DNA from 3 places in the Yersinia fenwicki genome. Region 3 is predicted to be linked to each of the others. Evidence: predicted binding sites of a transcription regulator. Region 3 holds the regulator's gene; each other region holds the start of a gene.

Region 1 (7,024 bases), 970 kb from region 3:
GAAAAATAAGAAGTTATAACTGATTTGCTTCCACACCGACGCCAATACCACCAGAAACATCGCCTGCCCACTATTTTGGGCGTGATTCCAGTTGTAGCCGAGTGCGGCCAAAAAATGAGTGATCAGCCCCAGGCCGGGATTGAACAAAAAGATCCACAACACTGCCGCCACGGCAGGGGCTACGGCATAAGGCAGAATCATTAAAGTTTGATAGATACGGCTGCCGCGCAGTACATAATCCACCATCGCGGCCAGAAATAGCGACACCACCAGGCCGATTCCCGCCACCAGCGAGCTGAAAATCAGTGTGGTGTAAAATGAAGCTAAATAGTATTCATCGTGAAATAACGCAATAAAGTTACTCAGTCCAACAAATTCGTTGGAAAGGCCGAATGGATCGAGCATTTGTACCGAATACCACAATGCTTCACCGGCGGGCCACAGGAAGAAAACGGCGGTAATAGCCAGTTGCGGTAATACCAGCAGGTAAGGTAACCAACTACAGGAAAAACCGGGACGGGAAGATGACATATAATTAACCGTTTATCGGACGAGGGCGATTAGCACTAAAGCGCCTATCGAAAACATCACATCCAGATTCAATACAGTAAAAGACTATTTGGCGTTACTGGTACAGCCAGTTTGAGTGCGGAAATCGCTGGCTCAAACTGGCCGGTAAAGTACCCAAATAATATTACTTGTTAGTTTGCTCGAAACGACGCAGCAACACATCACCTCGTGACACAGCGGTATCTAATGCTTGCTGTGGCGTTTTCTTGCCAGTCCAGACACCTTCCAGTTCTTCGTCTACCACCGTGCGAATCTGTGGCATATTGCCCAGACGCAAGCCCTTGGTATACGGCAATGGCGGCTTATTCAGCATTTGGCGAGTGGCAACATCAGCACCTGGATTCTTGTCATAGAAGCCCTGTTGCTTGGTCAGTTCATAAGCGGCAGTAGTGATAGGCAAGTAGCCTGTCTTCTGGTGCCATTCAGCGGCAATTTCCGGCTGGGTCAGGAATTGTAGGAATTCAGCTACGCCCTTATAAGTATCTTTGTCTTTACCATCCATAACCCATAGGCTGGCACCACCAATAATGGCGTTTTGTGGGGCATTTTGGGCATCGGCGTCATAAGGCATCATGCCAACACCGTAATTAAATTTGGCGTAATGGCGAATATCCGCAAGTGACCCGGAAGAGGCAGTGGTAATAGCACAATCGCCATTATAGAACTTCGCAGTCGATTCATCTTTGCGACCAAAATAGGTGAAATCACCTTTCTTGTTCATATCAGACAGCAATTGAATATGTTTAACCTGCAAAGGCTTGTTGAATTCCAATACCGCATCGGTGCCATCAAAACCATTATTACGGCTGGCAATTGGCTGGCCATGCCAGGCGCTGAAGTTTTCAATTTGAATCCACCCCTGCCAGCCACTGGCATAACCACAACTTGATCCCGCGGCACGTAATTTAGCGGTATCTTCGGCCAATTCTTGCCACGTTTTAGGCGGTTGATCTGGATTCAAACCCGCTTTTTTGAACGCATCTTTGTTGTAATACAACACCGGGGTGGAGCTGTTAAATGGCTGAGATAATAAGTGGCCAGTTTTAGCATCAGTGTAATAACCCGCAACCGTCGGGACGAAGACTGATTCATCAAAAGTAATATTGGCATCTTTAAATACTTGGAATACCGGCTTAATCGCCTTACTCGCCATCATGGTGGCGGTGCCAACTTCATAAACCTGTAGAATAGCTGGCGCTTTCCCTGAACGGAAAGCAGCAATCCCCGCCGCCAGACTTTGTTCGTAGTTGCCTTTATAGACCGGCACAATTTTATAATCGCTATGCGACTGGTTAAAGCGATCCGCTAACGAGTTAACTTCTACACCTAACTCCCCTTCCATTGAGTGCCAGAAAGGAATTTCAGTTACCGCCATCGCATTGGCACTGAATGCCAAGGTCAGCGCGACACAAATCGACGTTTTACGAATAGCACTGTTAAACATATCTGGCCCCTGAATAAATCTGTATAGCCCATCACAATGAATGACGCGGATGAGCGAAATAAATCAGTTTTTGTTCGGAAGCAAACATGACACCTTTTCATGACGGAAATATAACCTTTATATGACAAAAAAGTGACAGAACAATGAAAGCACCAGGTCAAATATGTGTCAGACAAGTTAACCATTTAAATAACGATTATTAGTCAATAGTGACTATTTATTTCCTTAAAAAACAAACTCAACATAAAAAATAATCTCAAAATTAATTCACCTTAAACATCAACAAACCATTAATGATATATATAAAACATAATGATTCATTATTTATCACATTAAGAAATGGAATAATTAAAGCCAAATAAAATAGGACTAACTCTTACTTGAAGTAATGCTATTTAAAATGTTAGTGTTCTTTCCGGCTTACGAATGAGTGCATTAACGCAACTATTTAACGCCCTCGTTATCATTGCCGAATACACATGTAAGCCACTCTTACCATTGATACCTTTCCATTTATGGATAAGGATTTTATATAATAAACCATCGGATATTTACAATGAAAAAAACATTATTTTCAATTATGACCATGGCGATATTAGCCAGTGGCAGTGTTAATGCGGAATCCTTAGATAAAAACATTGATATTAAAGCAGAAGTTCAATCTAAACTAAGCATGGGTAAAGCTCTTGGTGGTGAAATAAATGACATTGATCTTAAATACGATGTAAATAGTATGGACGGTACTTATACTCACAAAGAGCAAATTAAAATAAAAGCAAATGGTGGCGCTAATAAGGTCAAGGTTGCGCTTTTAGAGGGTTTTTCTCTGGCTAATGGGAATGATAAATTTACCGATCACTCAATCTCAATGGGTGGAAAAACATTGCAGTCCCCCGCCAATCTTCTTGGAGCCTTGCGGCCTATAAATCAATTTTTTGATTTAGCTAATGGCGAGGTAAGTCTTGAACTGATAATGAGCGCCAAAGAACCTAAAAATGCGACTCCAGGTACATATATTGGTACTATAAAATTAAAGATCGAAGAAGATGCGTAGTTAAGTAAAACTTTATAGCTTTCTTATATTGAATACATACAGTCAGGGGTGAACTCCTGGCTGCATGCTGCTTTCAACTAAATACATATATAAAATAGCGTTACCACAACCACTAATATAAATCTATTTATTGGGAAGAGCATGCTGCCATATATGCAGTAAGGAATGGAATCCTATGAAAAAACGCCCAAAATTAACAAGGCTAGCGTACTTGCTTTATCGATTATTTCATTTAACTCATCCAGCACTGAAGATATCACTATTGAATATTTAGTTCCTACTGGTTTTTCTGCCGCAGAAGAACATAACACACGACAATTATTGGGCATATTAGATGGAAAATCCCTACCCAGTCCGCTGTTCTTCTCAGAAAAGAAACAACAATTAAGTTTTGACCAACAACAATATCGCGATAACCACATTGATGAATCATCGATTGCGTTATTAGTCGATATTTTACCGCAAATCCCGTATTTGCAATGCAAAAATGGTTGTGACTATATCTTATCGGATCACCGCGTCACCGTAGATAAAGTCAATCATGTTGTTACCATATCCAATAACAGCAACCGCTATCTTATGCCAGTCACTACTTGGGGGCTGGTACATAATCAATCCTTTGACCTGCGTATGACAGCAAAAAATTACCGAGCTATTTCTGCACGTGGGCAAGGGTATATTGGTTTGCCATGGCAATCATTTGGCTTTGCCCATTGGTTTTACAACACCACTCGTACCAAGAATAATTACGTATCCATAAATCAACCGCAATATCAGCAACAAACCCAGATGGGCATCGGTAGCTGGTATCTGCAAAAGAACTTTCAGGCCCATTATTTGCGTGCTGGCCGGCAAAATAACCTCGATAACAGTGCGGGGAGTATTCATACCCTAATTAACCCGCCCTTAGACCAATTCGTTACACTGGGTAGCCAAAGCTATTTAGCCATTGATAAACCCTCGGCAGGCAGTCTAGTGCTATATGCCACCAGCGATGGCGACTTTGAAATTTACCGCGATGCTCAACTGATCCGCCGTATCCCAGCACAACTGGGCCGCAACGAAATTGATTACAGCCAGCTCCCCGGTGGTTATTACACTGTTGAGATTCGCTTAGTCGATCGCACAGGAAAGATCATCAATCAGGAAAGTCAGACCATCAGTAATATTGGTACACAGACCAATAATGGCTGGTTCCTAACCCTTGGTAAAGGTGCTGTGCGTAATAATCACCATCCTCATCTGATGCAATTTGGCCGCAGCATGAATCTGAAAAGTCTGCAAACTAATATCACCCTGCTAAAAGACACCGCCAGCCACTGGGCCAGCGAAGGTAATGCTTCGCACCCTTTGGAGATATCCCGTGTGAATATCACCCCAACACTGGGGCTCATGTCAGGTGAAAAACGTAGTGGGGGATATTTGCGCTTAACGGGTGGAAATTCTAACCTGGGGTATGCATCGGTAGCTCGTTATCAAACACCGGATGTATCGATATACGCACCCAACACGGGAAGCACCTCAGCCTCTTATAGTCGTAGTTTTGGGCCAACCCAACTTAGTTATCAATTTAATCAATATAAAAATAGCAGACAACATCGTATTCAAAGCCGTTGGAACTGGCGGCGACCACAGTTTGGTATTGCTCTGTCACTCGGCTTGCAAAAGGGCGGTCAATGGAACAGCCAAAATAATTACGGTGTATTCCTCAATACCACCCTGTCGTTCCTGAAAAGTAGTGCCAGCATTAACAGCGCCTATGCCCGACAACAGTTAACAACCAGTGCCAGCTATCAGAAAGAATTTAGTGATAACTACGGCATCAGTACTTTGGGTGTCGATGGCAGCACTAGCGGGAACACCAATAGCATTGGCAGCTTTACCAGTCGCAGCGGTAGTCGTGGTGATGTCTCTGCACGTTTTGGTATTGATAATAAGATAGCCAATGGGGGTTTCAGCTATAACGGCATGCTAGCTATCGGCCCCCAAGGTATTGCACTAGGCCGCAGTAGCTACAGTGGAACGGCACTACTGATAGAAACACCAGATCTGGCGGGTACACCATATAGCTTCAATGCAGAAGGCCACCCAATAACTGGCAGCGGTACCTACGCAATCCCGATTCCCCGCTACCAAGACAGCTTGTTCATCCGCACCCATAGCAACCGCAGTGATCTGGATATGAACATTCGGTTGCCGGTCAATATTGTGCGCGCTCATCCGGGCCAGGTCTTTTCCAGCAAAGCAAACATCACTTTAGATCTGCTTTACAACGGTTTTCTAAAAGACTCAGAGGGGCAACCAGTAAGTGGGGTTATTCAGGAAACCGGTGATAGCGCTTATCCCAATGGGCTGTTTTCTATCCAATCGGGCGTGATACTAAAAAATATCACGGTTCAAAGTGCTTCTGTTCGTTACCGCTGTGATATGCGCCAGCAACACAATCACATTTACCTCTGTCATTTGGATTAAAATCAATAGGAATGGTCATGAAATACGCTTACTTATTCTTCGCAATTACCTTATTGGTTACCCCTATTGCACCTGCTTATGCGCAATTAGTGGCAATCCCCACCCGCACCACGGTAGAAGCATTGGATCAGCGTCGCACGGTGCAGGTTTATAACAGCGGGGATAAGCCACTTTATCTGGATATCACATTACAGCGCGTTGATAACCCAGGAGTCAGTCCAGAACTGAAAACACTTATAAGCGATATCACTCAACCTGAAATGATTTTCAATCCTAACCGCATTACCTTAGGGCCAAAGCAAAAACGCGACATTAAGTTATTGCCTTTGAAAGTACCCACACAAGAAACACTTTATCGCTTGTATATCAACCCGGTAGTTGATGTTAAAGCGATCGATAATCGAGAGGATGATAAGAAAATCCAGACGCCAGTAACTCTTAGTATCGGCTATGGAGTACTCATTCATCATGTTCCTTCTTTGGCAGCGCAAACTCGTCACTGGCAACATCAATGCTCAGCCGATGGCACAATTATCCTCAACTCTACCGGTACCGTTCACAGCAAATTTACGCAGTTGAAATCGGGTGATAACCCAAAACTGACAGATAGCCTGAATCTCTACCCTGGTACCCCAGTCACTTTGTCAGCCAAACAACTTACTGGTGAGGCAGATAATGAAACCTTTACTGTACATTGTGGCTAGCACCCTGCCTCTTGGTGCTTTTGCTGCCATTGATATTCAGCCACATGTACAGGAAGTGCAGCAGGAAAGTGCGGTGGTCACAGTCACTAATCATGGCGCTGAAGTTGAATACGTCACAGTGCAACTGTATCAGCTCAATAACCCCGGTGAACCACCTGATCAGGAATCATTAACTCCGGTCGGCGAGCAACTACAACCCGCCTTGTTTGCAGCTCCAACCAAAATGACTCTTGGGCCGAAACAGAGTGGAAAAATACGGCTTAAAGCGCTTAGCACGCCGGATAAAGAACAAGTTTATCGACTAGCGGTTATACCGGTAAATAGCCGAAAAGTGACTGGGGATGGTGTCGTACTGGGTGTGCAACTCAGTTATATGGGGTTGATCCGGCACCTGCCGGCATCCCAACAACTCCAATGGTCACACCACTGTATCAAGGATGCAGTGGAATTACACAATACCGGCAATACCCGCCTGCAGTGGTATCAATTAGACGCTCATGGGCACGTTATTGACGATTTTAATCTTTATCCCGGTAAGCAACGGCAATTGGCGGTCAGTGAAGTGAAGGGAATGGTCGAGGATGAAACTTTCAACTTGCACTGCCCTGCGGGCTAAAATAAGGAACACTATGAACACACTAAAAATTGCGCTGATATTGCTCTTACTTCCATTACAGGCCAGAGCTGGTGCTATTCCTCTGGGGGAAATTGACATTACATTAGAAGTGACAGCACAACCCAGAATTGAAATTGAAAAACCACAAGGGGATTGGTACAACA
Region 2 (7,024 bases), 320 kb from region 3:
AAGCTCTTCAAATACGGGCAGAACTGATTTACGAGAGACCGAAGTCCAGGCCCCGAAAACAACAGCGACTTTATCTTGTGTTAATAATTGCCGTGCTTTTTCAGCAAATAACGGCCAGTTAGATGCTGGGTCAACAATAACCGGTTCAAGTTGTTTACCTAATACTCCACCGTGCGCATTGATATCATCAATACTCATTAACGCCATATCTTTCAGGGGAGTTTCAGAAATAGCCATCGTACCGGACAACGAGTGCAAAATACCTACTTTAATGGTATCAGCGGCCAGTGTGCCAAAAGCCACCCCCAAACTGACAACCGAAGCTGAAAGCGCAAAAACCTTAATTAAGTTACGATGTTGCATAGCGTTAACCTCTGGTCGTTGAGTAAAAACACACAAGATTGAATGACTCTGCGCAATCGCCGTGCCAGCTTTATATCTTGATGATTTAATTCAATATTTTAAATATTTCGACCAAATAGCCTGATATACAGCCGATTATCTGCACCATTAACGCGCAACAAACGAGCACATATAGTGCAATGCAAGAAGGTGAGAGATATAAAGAAAAGACTAACTGAGATGTGCTAATTTAAAAATAGAGTGAAGTTAGCTTGTTAATTAACAAAAAAACAGGAATAGCAAATTGCCGCTCCTGTTTTTTCACTGGTAATCAACATCAGGTTTTTATATCGACGTGATTATTTCTATTTTTTAGGACCACGTATACGTAATGTCAAACCCTTAAGGAAATAGCGCAATACCTGATCACCACATGGCCGGAAGTTTTTACTGCCTTCTTTACGGAACAAAGCATTTAACTCAGGTTTGGATACTGGAAACTCGACAGCGTTGAACACGTCATGCATATCGGTGTCTTTCAATTCAAACGCCACACGCAGTTTTTTTAGCACGATATTGTTAGTGATAACTGGCTCTACCGCAGGTGCCGGGAACTTGTCATCTTTACCACGCCTAAAGAAAATCAGGCCATTGAGGAAATGTGCCATCACCAGATCAGGGCAATCCTGATAACCGGCTTCATCTTCTTTTTTAAGAAAATTAACGACATCCGCATTGTCCACGTCAAAGTCAGCCAGCTTAATGATTTCAGTTATCTTGGTATCGTTTACGTTAAGCATATAGCGAACACTGCGGAGCACATCGTTGTTGATCATATTACTGCCCTATTCCTATTATTTAGATTAGACGTGCGCGAATATCGCAAGAAAAACAAAAATCTTCTTTAACGTCTAGCGGGCAGTATTGTATAGATCCATGTCAATTTTCTCAATGTAAATCTGATTGATGATAAAAACACAGCAGAAATAAAAGAATCATAAAGTGTAATTATTCAATAGAAAATAAATTAAGGTAAGACATAAACAAACACTTATCTTAATAACTAGAATAGATATTAAACTTTAGATTTAATATTATTGGTTGATTGATAAAGTGCGACTTCCTCACCAATAATATATTTCTTCCGTAAAGTAGCTGAGATTTTATCCATAATCATGACAATAACCACCATGATTAATGTAATAAACATCACGACATCCCAATTCCATAAACGCATATTCTCGGCATAAACTAAACCGATCCCTCCTGCCCCGACAAAACCTAACACTGCGGCCGACCGGGTATTGGATTCAATCTGATAGAGGCTTAACGCTAAAAAAGTGGGGAAAGACTGAGTGAAAATACCAAAACGCTGTTTTTGCAAAGCATTAGCTCCCATAGCAGTCAAACCACGATTAGGTAATTTATCTACCGCTTCATGCCCTTCGGCATAAAGTTTACCGAGCAAGCCCATATCTTGCATAATAATAGCCAACCCCCCAGCAAGTGGCCCCATACCGACAGCGCGCACAAAAATCAGCCCCCAAATCGCCATATCTATACCACGAAAAATATCCAAGAAACGTCGTACGATAAATGAAATAAGGCGTAAACTTGGTGTCGACATTACATTTCGCGCCGCCAGAAATGACAGGGGTAAAGCAATCAGAGTGGCAGTAAGTGTTCCGGCAAACACAATAGCTAAGGTAATAAAAATCTGACCAAAGTAATATCTAAATGGCCAATTGACGAAGTCATGCCAAACAAACATGCGCAAAAAATATCGACTTATTTGCTGGCTACCATTAACAAATGCCGGCCAGGGAATGCCAAAGGTTTTAAAGAAAAAAAGGTAATATAAAAAAATAGCTACCCCAATGATAGTAACCCATCTGATGTAGCGTTTTTGTTGTAAGAAAATCTGCGGATGCTGTTGCTTCAGTGTAAAAAGCTGCTCTGCGGTTAAATTATTATTTAGCATTATGACCCCCCTTCCACAACTCGCTTGCGTAATTTGCCGGATGTGTAATCTAACAGCGAAACCACGATAATAATCAGCAGTAGTGTCATACTCACCTGATCATAGCGGTCCAATTTTATTGAGGTCATTAACTCCTGACCGATACCCCCCGCGCCCACCAAACCCAAAATAGTCGATTGACGAAAATTAATTTCCAGCCGCATAAAACTATAAGAAAGAAATATGGGTTTTACTTGCGGCCAAAGTGCAAAGCGCATCCGTTGCAATTTACCTGCCCCACAAGCAGCGAGGCCGCGAACAGGTTTATCAGATGCGGTTTCCAATGATTCGTAAAACAACTTGGTTAAGCTGCCAATAGTGTGTAAGGCCAGCGCTAAAAAACCGGGAATAGCCCCAATTCCAAAAGCCATGACAAACATTACTGCCCATGCTAATTCTGGCATCGTGCGTAAAAAGGCGACAAAGGTCCGGATAGATAATCTCAACCATGATGGACTTTGAGTATTATTCGCCGCCAAAAAAGCCAGAATAATGGCAACCATTACCGACAAAATTGTGGACGCCACAGCCAATTGCAGTGTTTCCCAGATTAGCGGTAACTGAATCGGCAGACGATAGCCCCAATAAGCTAACGAGCCTTCCGTATGACCATCCGCCAATATTTTATGCCAATGGAGTACGGGGATAGTTTCAACCAGATAATCAAAAAAATGCGGAATAGAAATAAAAACAGTATGTAAATTAAACTCAGCAACACTTCCCGCACCAAGATATATAATGACCAGCGTCAATGACCAAATCAACGTTTCACGTTTCTGTTTAGCGCGAACCCGCTGATAGTAGTGGTTGAAGTCCGTATTCAAAATTAGCTACCACCTAAAAAATAGCTCCGGCAAGCCAGAGCTAAACTATTTTTATCCGCAGAGCCGACTTAGCGGTCGCCTTTGGTTAATTCGCGCTTCATATCAATGATTGTTTGATATTCACTTAGTGATGTCTCACCAATATGCTGTTTGCCGCCCATTGCTTTGATAAAGCAGGCGTGATTTTCTTTATCCAGTTTTTTAACCGCCGCTACGAGTTGTGCTTTAAGTTCAGGTGGCAATGCGCCACGCACTAAAATCGGGCCATTAGGAATCAGTGGAGATTCCCAGATGATACGGATCTGTTTCATTAAATCCGGGTGATCCATTCTAATCATGCGAGTAAATGCGCCACTGGTATAACCGGTATTGTAGTCGCCGATCATTGATGCCCATGTTACTGCGCCGTCAAATTGACCATTAATAACACCCAAAATATCCTGCTCATGGCCACCAGAGAATGTCACGCTAGAGAAGAAATTATTATATTTATTATCTGCTGTCCCGCCTAATTTATGTTTAAAAACTTGGTTAGGGATCAAGAAGCCTGAAGTTGAGTCTGGATCAGCAAAACCAAATGCTTTGCCCTTTAAATCTTCAATTTTCTGATAAGGGCTATCAGCTTTAACGACTACAACTGAGTGATAACCGCGCGACTTGTCAGTATCATCAATAGCAATACCCACGATATCGACGGCTTTAGGATCTTTAATATAAACAGAGGCAAAAGAGGAGGGAGACATACTTAATACCAAGTCAATCTTCCCACCCAGTAAATCTTGAATCACCCCCGAATAGTCAGATGCGTTATGCAAATTAGTTTTAACGTTTAATTCTTTATCCAAGAATTCTTTGACACACATATTATCGCCAATTTGCTGTGTCGCATTCTGCCCGCCCAGAATACCCAGATTAATTTCTTTTGGTGCATCCGCTGCAGTGGCATTAAATACCATCATGCTTGCCAATAATGAGGTAAGACAAAGTACTTTTTTCATTAAAATAACCTATTCTGATAAAGGGATAAGTGGGAATTAATGCAAAAGCTCGATTGACTCATCGCTATATATATCCTGAATAATAGTGTCATTCAGCATAGAGGGATGTCCGTCAAAAATGATTCGTCCATGAGCAATACCAATGACTCTTGTACAATACTCTTTGACTAAATCGACAGAGTGTAAGTTAACGACGACTGCAATATCGTCTTCACTTATTTTCTGTAATGTATTCATAATGCGCGTGGTGTTTTTGGGATCCAAAGAAGCAACGGGTTCATCAGCCAATAATATTTTAGGGTTTTGCATCATGGCTCGGCAAATAGCCACTCGCTGCATTTGCCCACCCGAGAGATTTTCTGCACGTTGCAAAGCATGAGGTAACATATTAAGCCAGTGCAACAACTCAATTGCCCTGGCGCGATCCTGGTCTGCAAAAATTTTAAAAAATGATTTTAGGGTGGAGGTATAACTGAGGCGGCCTAATAAAACATTGGTCATAACATCAAGGCGCGGAACCAAACAGAAATCTTGAAAAATCATGCCACATTTGGCTCGCCACTTTCTCATCTGCTTGGTTGTCAGTGCAGCGATATTTTGGGTTTCACCATTGTCATGATAATTAATAATTTCACCAGCACTGCTGGGAATAGTACCATTTAAAACATGCAATAATGTCGATTTTCCGGCACCAGAACGACCAATTATTGCGACAAACTCACCCGCGTGAAGCTCAAAATTAATATCATCCAGAACTCGATGCTGTGACTTATACGCCTTAACTAAACCTTTAACAGCAAGTACCTTTTTACGCGATTCTGACACCACAGCTGGATAATCAGCAACAGTGAATTTACGCAACGCCTGGCCCATGTCATGTCTCTCAGATTGCCTGTAGTCATGAGCCATTAACGAATATTTCTATTGCATATTGATGATAGTTTTATGAGAGGAAGGTGACAGAATTTGGCCACCTTCCTATATTTTGATCAGTCTATATTTCTTAATTAATGCTGATTTCGTCAGCTAATAAGTATTTAAAATTACTGTAAAAGCACTTAAATAGCCTCTAACTTCTCAACTTTCGGTAGACAAATAGCACGACCAGCGAGCCGATAACTGCCACCACAAAGCTGCCAAAGTTAAACCCATCAACCTTGCCCATCCCAAAGAAAGTACTGATATAGCCACCAACCAGCGCACCCACTACGCCGAGGATTATAGTCATAATAAAACCACCACCATCCTCTCCTGGCATAATCCACTTAGCCAAAATACCGGCGATAAGACCAAAAATAATCCAAGATAGTATGCCCACAAGTACCTCCATAAAATTAAAAATTACTGATAGAAGATTTACCTATTTCATTCATTACAAATGAAACATTACAGCATCAAACTGCTGTCGTCATTGTTAAGTTAAGACCCGAATAGCAAAATCTGCAAATCAAATCCGCCATATCCAGGTGAAATTAAATGACAGGTTCACGCGGTGAAAAAACATGGTTAACTCCCTGTTGTTGTAGCTTTTCCAACAAATCATGCCCACCATTCGGTACACTATGAGCAAACTCTCTTTCACTGGCAAAAACAGGACTGGCCCAGTATATATTAACCGAATCATCTTGCTGAAGAGGCAATATTAGGCTCTCAGCATTGTCATAAAGCTTTGATGATAAAATATAGCCTTCATACCCTTGAGGAGCAACTTCTGACTCCAAGGTATGCCCTTCCCCCAGCCAAGTTATTTTGCCCCAAGGTACATGAGAAAAACCAGCTAGTGCGCTAGCCATATGAATAGCATTATCCTCATTAACAAATTGGCTATCAATTGCTATAGCCATTTCGAAACGCCGGTATTGAGTCGCATCGTCATTGAATAATATTTCAACCCATGGTTGAGGACGAATACTAACCCCCAATGTCAGAAAATAATATATTCCCTCTTTTTCGTGCTGTGAAATAGCCATAGGCGGCCACTTGCCTTGGTCGATGGCATAATATTTCATCGCAGAGCCGAAATGTTGTTCATAACACTGAATGTATTCAGCCTGTAACGCGGGCCAAGGGTTCCCTTCTTCCTGCTGCCAGGTTCGCCAAAATTGGCGTGTATTTTGGGCTCGAGCATATTGAGTATTAGTGGAAGCTGAACCCAGTGATAATGTTAGTGGGTTGTCTTTAATACAACTGGCAGAATAACAAACCGAGTGATCAATATATAAACTCCAACCGGGAATAATCGCCAATAATTGCCCCTGATACCATAATGCAGCACCATCATCACTTTCTGACCAGATAATTGAAATAAACTGCGCATCAAGTTCAGCCTCACCAGCCACATTGCGGCAAAACTCAGCAGCTAATCGTGGAGCTAATCCTTGTTCAAGAGCGGCATTATCAGTCGATATTGGCGCTGCAACCAAATTTCTCACCCAACATGCACGAACAGGGAAACGCTCTTCAAACGCCTCTTGCGGATAAATATAGAAATACACTACCCGGTGGTCTTGTTGTACCACGGCTACTAATGTCTGGTTGTCATTACTGACTTCGGCCAGCACCTCAGATTCTTTCATATCGCCTCAACTATATCGGCAAAGGATTTCAGGCTAAACACGCTATATTGCCTGCCGTAAAATAAATCTATTAGCGAGATACGAATAATCTTATGCTAATAACTCTGTACTGAAAAATGTAAAAAGTGACTGCAAAACTCAGTAATAGTGTAAAACGACTTATCTCTTTAAATCATCAGCAAAAGTCTCAAAAGCTCTCGATATCAACATGAATATCTAGACAGATATTTTTATAATTGATTCAATATCTTCCTATGGAAACTG
Region 3 (7,024 bases):
TAATGTAGTTCAGATAAACCGCCGTCAGCATAGCTCCCATCATCACCAACACCGTCACCCACGGCACGCCGCGTTTAGAAATGGCAGCAAAGGCTTTTGGCGCATGGCCCTGCTCCGCCATCCCGTTAAGCATACGGCCGACACCGAACACATCACTGTTAATGGCTGATAATGATGCGGTGATAACCACAAAGTTCAGAATTCCCGCAGCAACAGTAATCCCCATATGCTGGAAGGTCAGCACAAATGGGCTACCGTTAGTGCCTACTTGGTTCCATGGGTAAATAGACATGATGACAAACAGGGTACCGACATAGAACATCAGGATACGCCACGGCACTGAGTTGATGGCTTTCGGAATAGACTTTTTCGGATCTTCGGCTTCACCGGCAGTAATCCCGATAATCTCAATCCCACCGTAAGCAAACATTACCAGTTGCAGTGACAGGATCATGCCAACAAAACCGTTACTGAAGAAGCCGCCGTTTGTCCATAAATTATGAATACCGGTCGGCTGCCCACCGTTACCGATACCCCAGACAATGATACCAATACCGGCCAGGATCATGACGATGATGGTGGCAACTTTGAAGAATGAGAACCAGAACTCCAGCTCGCCGAACACCTTAACACTCATCATATTGACTGCACCAATGATAAGGACAACACTCAATACCCATATCCAATGCGGCACGTCTGGGAACCAGACCCCCATATAGATACCAAACGCGGTCACATCGGCAATAGCAACAATCAGAATCTCAAAGCAATAAGTCCAGCCAGTGATATAGCCCGCCATTGGCCCAAGGTAATCTTGCGCATAACGAGAAAAAGAGCTGGCTTGTGGGTTATTGACTGACATCTCACCTAAGGCGCGCATGATGATAAATGCCACTACGCCACCAATCAGGTACGCCAATAATACGCTTGGCCCCGCCATTCTTATTGCATCAGCCGAACCATAGAATAAGCCGGTACCTATTGCTGACCCCAATGCCATAAAGCGGATATGGCGTGTCGTCAGGCCGCGTTTCAGCTTATTTTTGACTGGTAATTCCATGAACTTTATCCCGTCTTTTTTCAGCAAAAAGCCACGGGGATGAGCCGTGGCTAAAAATACTCGATAACTGTGCAGTTATTGCTTAGCGGCAACGACCTGACGACAGCACAGGCGATCGTACAACCCCACGACAACGAATACCAGTAGGGATGGAGATAACCATGCCAGGCCTTGCTCAGCCAATGGCAGATGTTGAGTCCATTCCGGCAGATATTGTGCAAAGGTCGAGGCCTTTACCGCATCAAGGATACCGAACAATAAGCTGATCAACATAACTGGAGCCACGATACGTGGAGCATGGTGCCACCAACGCAAAGTGAAACTCATCAGCACCAACACAATGCATGGCGGGTAAATTGCCGTCAGCACCGGGATGGAAATCTGAATAAGATGGCTCAGCCCCAAATTCGATACCATCATTGAGAAGATACCGAGGATAAATACCAGTGCACGGTATGACAGCGGCAAATACTGGGCAAAGAATTCAGCGCAGGCACAGGTCAGGCCTACCGCAGTCACCATACAGGCGATGAAAATCAATGCAGCCAGGAACACGCTGCCTAAACCACCAAAGGTGTGCTGAACATAGGCATGTAAGACCACTGCACCATTTTGCGCATCAGGCACCAAACTACCGCTGCTTGAACCCAACTTAAACAAGCTCAGATAAACCAGCGTCAAACCGATACCGGCAATCAAACCTGCCCAAATGGTATAGCGCGTCAGCAATCCAGCAGAAACCACACCACGTGAACGCGCTGCATTGACGATGACGATACCGAACACCAAAGCGCCTAAGGTATCCATGGTTAGATAGCCATTGACGAAACCAGAAGAAAATGCGGCATTCTGATATGCATCAGTGGCCGGAATCAGCGGGCCAGCAGGCCAAATCAAAGCAGCGATACCCAAAACAGCCAGTGCTAAAATTTTCAGTGGCGCGAGAATGTGCCCTACTGTGTCAAGTAAACGCCCCGGATACAGGGAAATCCCGATAACCAGCGCAAAGTAAACCACACTGTAAATAAACAGTGGCAATGGGCCATCACCCGTTAAAGGCGCAATACCGACTTCAAAGGAAACTGTGGCAGTACGCGGGGTGGCAAATAGAGGACCAACAGCCAGATAACAAACAGTTGCCAGTACCAAACCAGCACCGCGACCAATTGGAGTACTCAGAGCATCAATACCGCCGCCCACTCTAGCCAGTGCAATAACAGTAATGACTGGTAATCCAACGGCGGTAATCAGGAAGCCCAAAGCGGCCCACCACACATGTTCACCCGATTGCAAACCAACCATAGGCGGGAAGATGATATTGCCGGCCCCAACGAATAAAGCAAAGGTCATAAAGCCCAATGCCATAATATCTTTAGACGATAAACGATGACTCATAGTGATGTGCGTTGCCTAGTTAAATGATCAAAAGAAAAAGTCCTAAGTTGTGGCTTTCCGACGTGATCGAAACGATACAAAGCTCTGATAAACGCAAACTCCGGCGGTTAATAAGCAATCTATTTCGTCAGTATGCAGTGTTTTTGAAGTTATTTGCAGGTGGAATAGGCCAACAACGGCGGTAAGTAGACCGTTTATAGCGAAGAAAGGCAAGTCGGGATCATAAAAGCAGAGTCTTCATCCATATAATATTACAAAAGCAGATGATCATGCCAGTTTTTGATAAATACACATCATATGATTTGTATCATTTATATCCAACTGTTAACAGATTACGGCAGATACACTCTAATAATTCGCCAAATTAATAGGCAAATCCCAACTCTTTCCGTGTGTGATTCAGGATCTCTGGGGGTAAAGGTAAATAGCCGTCATGAGTCACGCGCTTTTGCCCTTCTGGTGACAAAACGCGCTCAAGAAAGGCCGCAGTCAACGGCTCCAACGGCTTGCCCGGTGCTTTATTGATATAAATATACAGATAGCGAGATAGAGGGTAGCGGCCATCTTTAACATTCTCAGCCGTTGGCATCACATAATCCTGGCCGTTCGCTGACAAGGACAATGGCTTAACACCACTGTTTCGAAAACCAATGCTGGCGTACCCCATACCATTGAGCGAACCCGCGACAGCTTGCACAACGGAAGCAGAACCAGGCAATTCATTGATATTATTTGAAAAATCACCACCACACAGTATCAACTGTTTGAAAAAACCATAGGTGCCGGAGGCTGAATTTCGGCTATAGCGTTGTATCGAGCGCTCGGCCCAGCGCCCTTTTAGCCCAAGTTCGCCAAAACGTTGGATGCGGTGGGATTCCCCACAACGGCGATTTTGTGAAAATACAGCATCAAGCTGAGATAAGGTTAGTTTATCCAGTGGATTATCCTGATGAACAAAAACTACCAATGCATCCACTGCGACGGGGACAGCAAGTGGTGGATAGCCATAACGCTCAGTAAATGCCGTGATTTCAGCCGCTTTCATTGGCCGGCTCATCGGGCCGAGTTGCGCGGCCCCTGCAGCGAGCGCCGCTGGAGCTGTCGAGGAACCTGCCGCCTGTATTTGCAAATTAACGCCGGGATAATGATGATTGAAATCATCAGCCCATAAAGACATCAAGTTAGCTAGGGTGTCAGAACCGACACTGGAAAGATTACCAGACAGAGTATCTGGCTTTAACGCATCAACCACTGTAGCAGTCGATACCGCAACAGGGAGTGCCAGGACGCCGCAACTAAACCCTAGCAGAGCATACAACAGCGCCAGTTTTCCCCATCTCATCAGTTTGATATCCATACAGTCTTAGGATTTGACTGCATTCTCGGTTAAAACCGTTGGAACAATCAACCGATTAGGCAAGGTAAAGATAAATCTCGTCCCCAGGCCGATTTCACTCATCACATCCAAACGCGCATCGTGATGGCTCAAAGCATGTTTCACAATTGCCAGCCCCAAGCCACTCCCCCCAGTTTGCCTTGAGCGGGCCTTATCCACTCGGTAGAAGCGTTCCGTAAGACGTGGCACATGTTCAGGGCCAATACCCGGCCCATTGTCACTCACCTGAAATTGTGCACCTTGTGGTGTTCGCTGCCAGCACACCTCAATTTGGGTGCCATCAGGGGTGTGATTGACTGCATTATAAACCAGATTGGAAACCGCACTGCGCAGTTGATCTTCGTTACCAAATACCGTCAATTGGTCGTTAATTCGGAAGGTGATCTCATGACGCCCATTACTCAGCGCTTGCACTTCGTGTTGCAGCATTTTCAGCATGCGCGGAATATCGACCTGCTCATTCATATCCACATTGGGTGCAGCTTCGATTCGCGATAGCGTCAATAATTGTTTTACCAGCCCATCCATTCGCTTGGTCTGTTCTTGCATCGTCCCTAGCGCTTTATCTCGTAATGGCCCGACCAACTCTTGGTCGTGCATCATTTCCAGATATCCCTGTAACACCGTTAAGGGAGTGCGCAGTTCGTGGCTCACATTGGCAAAGAAATTACGCCGCGCCCCTTCCAACTGACGCATTTGGGTAACATCACGAGCCACCATAAGCAATTGCCCTTCTGAATAAGGCATCACCCGGAACTCAACGTAATAACCATTATTGAGTTGCAGGGTCAATGGGCGGGAAAACTCTTGCTGTTGCAAATATTGACTGAATTCGGGATAACGCAGCAAGTTGAGAATATGTTGGCCGTTATCCTCCGGCCAACGGAAGCCGAGTAATTGCTGAGCCAAACCATTACACCAGAAAATATTGCCATCAATCGTCGTCATAACCACCGCATCAGGTAAAGACTCAGCACCACTGCGGAAGCGTTTGATAAGTGTAGCCAACTCACGACGCCGACGGCGATTTCGCAGTTGCATCTGGTACAAACCGTAAAATAAAGGCTCCCAACTCCAACGCCCTGAAGGTGGCGTCATACTGCGATCTAACCACAGCCAGTGAGATAATTTGAGTTGGTTATAGAAGTTCCACACCAGCGCCGCAATAACCGAAACTAATAATAGCCAGGGAAGGTACCCGACAAAGGCACCCAACAGTAATGCGGGCAGACAAAAAAGAGCCAGCTCTATAGCCAGCGTTTTCCATGATAAACGTTCTAACACAACGAATTCTCCGGCACTGAAAACTCAGTAGCGCGTTGAGAAACGGTATCCGGTTCCCCGGACAGTTTGTACCATTCTGTCATGGCCATCAATTTCCAGCGCCTTACGTAGCCGACGAATATGTACATCAACGGTGCGATCTTCTACATAAACGTTAGTGCCCCAAACATAATTAAGCAACTGTTCACGGCTGTAAACACGCTCTGGATGAGTCATGAAAAAGTGCAATAATTTAAATTCGGTCGGCCCCATATCCAACGCTTGCTCATTGGCCATAACCCGATGCGAGGAGGGATCAAGGCTCAACCCTTGCATTTCAATCACTTCTTCAACCGCCATTGGCGATATCCGGCGCATAACCGCTTTGATACGTGCCACCAACTCTTTGGGTGAAAAAGGCTTGGTAATGTAATCATCAGCACCCACTTCCAAACCACGTACTCTATCTTCTTCTTCGCCACGCGCTGTCAGCATCATCACCGGAATATCTCGGGTCAGCGCTTCACGTTTCATATGTTTAATAAACTGAATACCCGAGCCGCCAGGTAACATCCAGTCCAACAACACTAAATCAGGGTAAGGCTCGGACAAACGAGTTACTGCACTGTCGTAATCCTCGGCTTCTAACGGTTGGTAGCCATTCTGTTCCAACACAAAGCACACCATCTCACGGATTGGAGCTTCATCTTCAACTACCAGTATGCGTCTTGCCATCATCAACCCTGCCAGTAAGTTAGTGGTCACTATTTGATTTCGGAAGTCATTATGCGTCAGTTTTGTGACATTTTTATGAAAAACATCCCCCTCTTGCAAGCAATAAGCATAGTGATAAATTTCACGATAAATGCAAAACGTAGCACTCAAGTTTGCGAGGCGTCTCGGAGATTTTCCTCACAGCCTTTTTTTAGCCGCGACATCCAGCAGGCAGCGTTTATAATCAGCGCCATTATCTTTAAATGGCGACCTGCCCGAGCGGGAGATTTATGCGCATTATTCATACCTCTGACTGGCATTTGGGCCAGCATTTCTTTACCAAAAGCCGTGCGGCTGAACATCAGGCATTCCTGCACTGGCTCATAGAGCAGATCAAAGAAAATCAGGTAGATGCGCTGATTGTGGCGGGTGATATTTTTGATACCGGTTCCCCACCCAGCTATGCACGTGAGCTATATAACCGTTTCGTGGTTGAACTACAACCGACGAACTGCCGGTTGGTTGTTCTGGGGGGTAACCATGACTCAGTATCAACGCTAAATGAATCTCGCGGCTTGCTTTCTTATTTGAATACCACCGTCATTTCCTGCGCCAGCAGCAATCTGGACCAACAGGTTATTATTTTGAAAGACCGCCAAAATCAACCTGCAGCGCTGCTGTGCGCGATCCCTTTTTTACGTCCCCGGGATCTAGTCACCAGTCAGGCGGGTGAATCAGGTAGTCAGAAGCAACTGGCGTTGCAGGAAGCCATTGCTGCTCACTATCAGGCGCTCTATCAGCGAGCCGTCGAACTACGTACCGAGTTAGGTCTGCCCTTGCCGATTATTGCTACCGGACACCTAACTACGGTGGGTGTCACTACCTCGGACTCGGTTCGTGATATTTACATCGGCACATTGGATGCTTTCCCGGCCCACGCTTTCCCCCCGGCAGATTATATTGCTCTGGGCCATATTCACCGTGCTCAGCAAGTAGCAAAAACCGAACATATCCGTTATAGCGGCTCGCCAATTGCCCTGAGTTTTGATGAGTTGAGCAAAGAGAAAAGTGTTTATCTGGTGGAATTTGCCCAGCAGATATTAGCCTCAGTGACCCCAATCTTCATCCCACAATTTCAGCCAATGCAATTAATCAAAGGCGACTTAGCGCAAATTGAGCAGCAGTTGGCTAAATTT

The links. The regulator PhoB, encoded in region 3, activates phosphate uptake and scavenging genes when phosphate is short. The targets are predictions, from matches to a motif close to CTGTCATAAAACTGNCNNAT.
Positions count from the first base shown of each region.
Region 1: ugpB (sn-glycerol-3-phosphate ABC transporter substrate-binding protein UgpB) is a predicted target of PhoB. The motif match lies at 2,134-2,153, and genes of this name have one in related genera.
Region 2: phnC (phosphonate ABC transporter ATP-binding protein) is a predicted target of PhoB. The motif match lies at 5,117-5,136, and genes of this name have one in related genera.

Region 1 covers NZ_CP170755.1:4,374,258-4,381,281, forward strand. Annotated here, with positions in the region: gene ugpA (sn-glycerol-3-phosphate ABC transporter permease UgpA) at 1-531, opposite strand, end outside; gene ugpB (sn-glycerol-3-phosphate ABC transporter substrate-binding protein UgpB) at 695-2,014, opposite strand; gene ACF3VQ_RS19820 (CS1 type fimbrial major subunit) at 2,571-3,068, shown strand; gene ACF3VQ_RS19825 (TcfC E-set like domain-containing protein) at 3,234-5,540, shown strand; gene ACF3VQ_RS19830 (pilus assembly protein) at 5,558-6,244, shown strand; gene ACF3VQ_RS19835 (hypothetical protein) at 6,216-6,860, shown strand; gene ACF3VQ_RS19840 (fimbrial protein) at 6,874-7,024, shown strand, end outside.
Region 2 covers NZ_CP170755.1:3,077,950-3,084,973, forward strand. Annotated here, with positions in the region: gene urtA (urea ABC transporter substrate-binding protein) at 1-363, opposite strand, end outside; gene ACF3VQ_RS14090 (DUF1456 family protein) at 708-1,178, opposite strand; gene phnE (phosphonate ABC transporter, permease protein PhnE) at 1,418-2,323, opposite strand; gene phnE (phosphonate ABC transporter, permease protein PhnE) at 2,323-3,186, opposite strand; gene phnD (phosphonate ABC transporter substrate-binding protein) at 3,255-4,184, opposite strand; gene phnC (phosphonate ABC transporter ATP-binding protein) at 4,221-5,057, opposite strand; gene ACF3VQ_RS14115 (GlsB/YeaQ/YmgE family stress response membrane protein) at 5,254-5,502, opposite strand; gene ACF3VQ_RS14120 (suppressor of fused domain protein) at 5,657-6,760, opposite strand.
Region 3 covers NZ_CP170755.1:3,399,798-3,406,821, forward strand. Annotated here, with positions in the region: gene proY (proline-specific permease ProY) at 1-1,060, opposite strand, end outside; gene brnQ (branched-chain amino acid transport system II carrier protein) at 1,136-2,455, opposite strand; gene ACF3VQ_RS15565 (PstS family phosphate ABC transporter substrate-binding protein) at 2,820-3,797, opposite strand; gene phoR (phosphate regulon sensor histidine kinase PhoR) at 3,819-5,135, opposite strand; gene phoB (phosphate response regulator transcription factor PhoB) at 5,160-5,849, opposite strand; gene sbcD (exonuclease subunit SbcD) at 6,119-7,024, shown strand, end outside.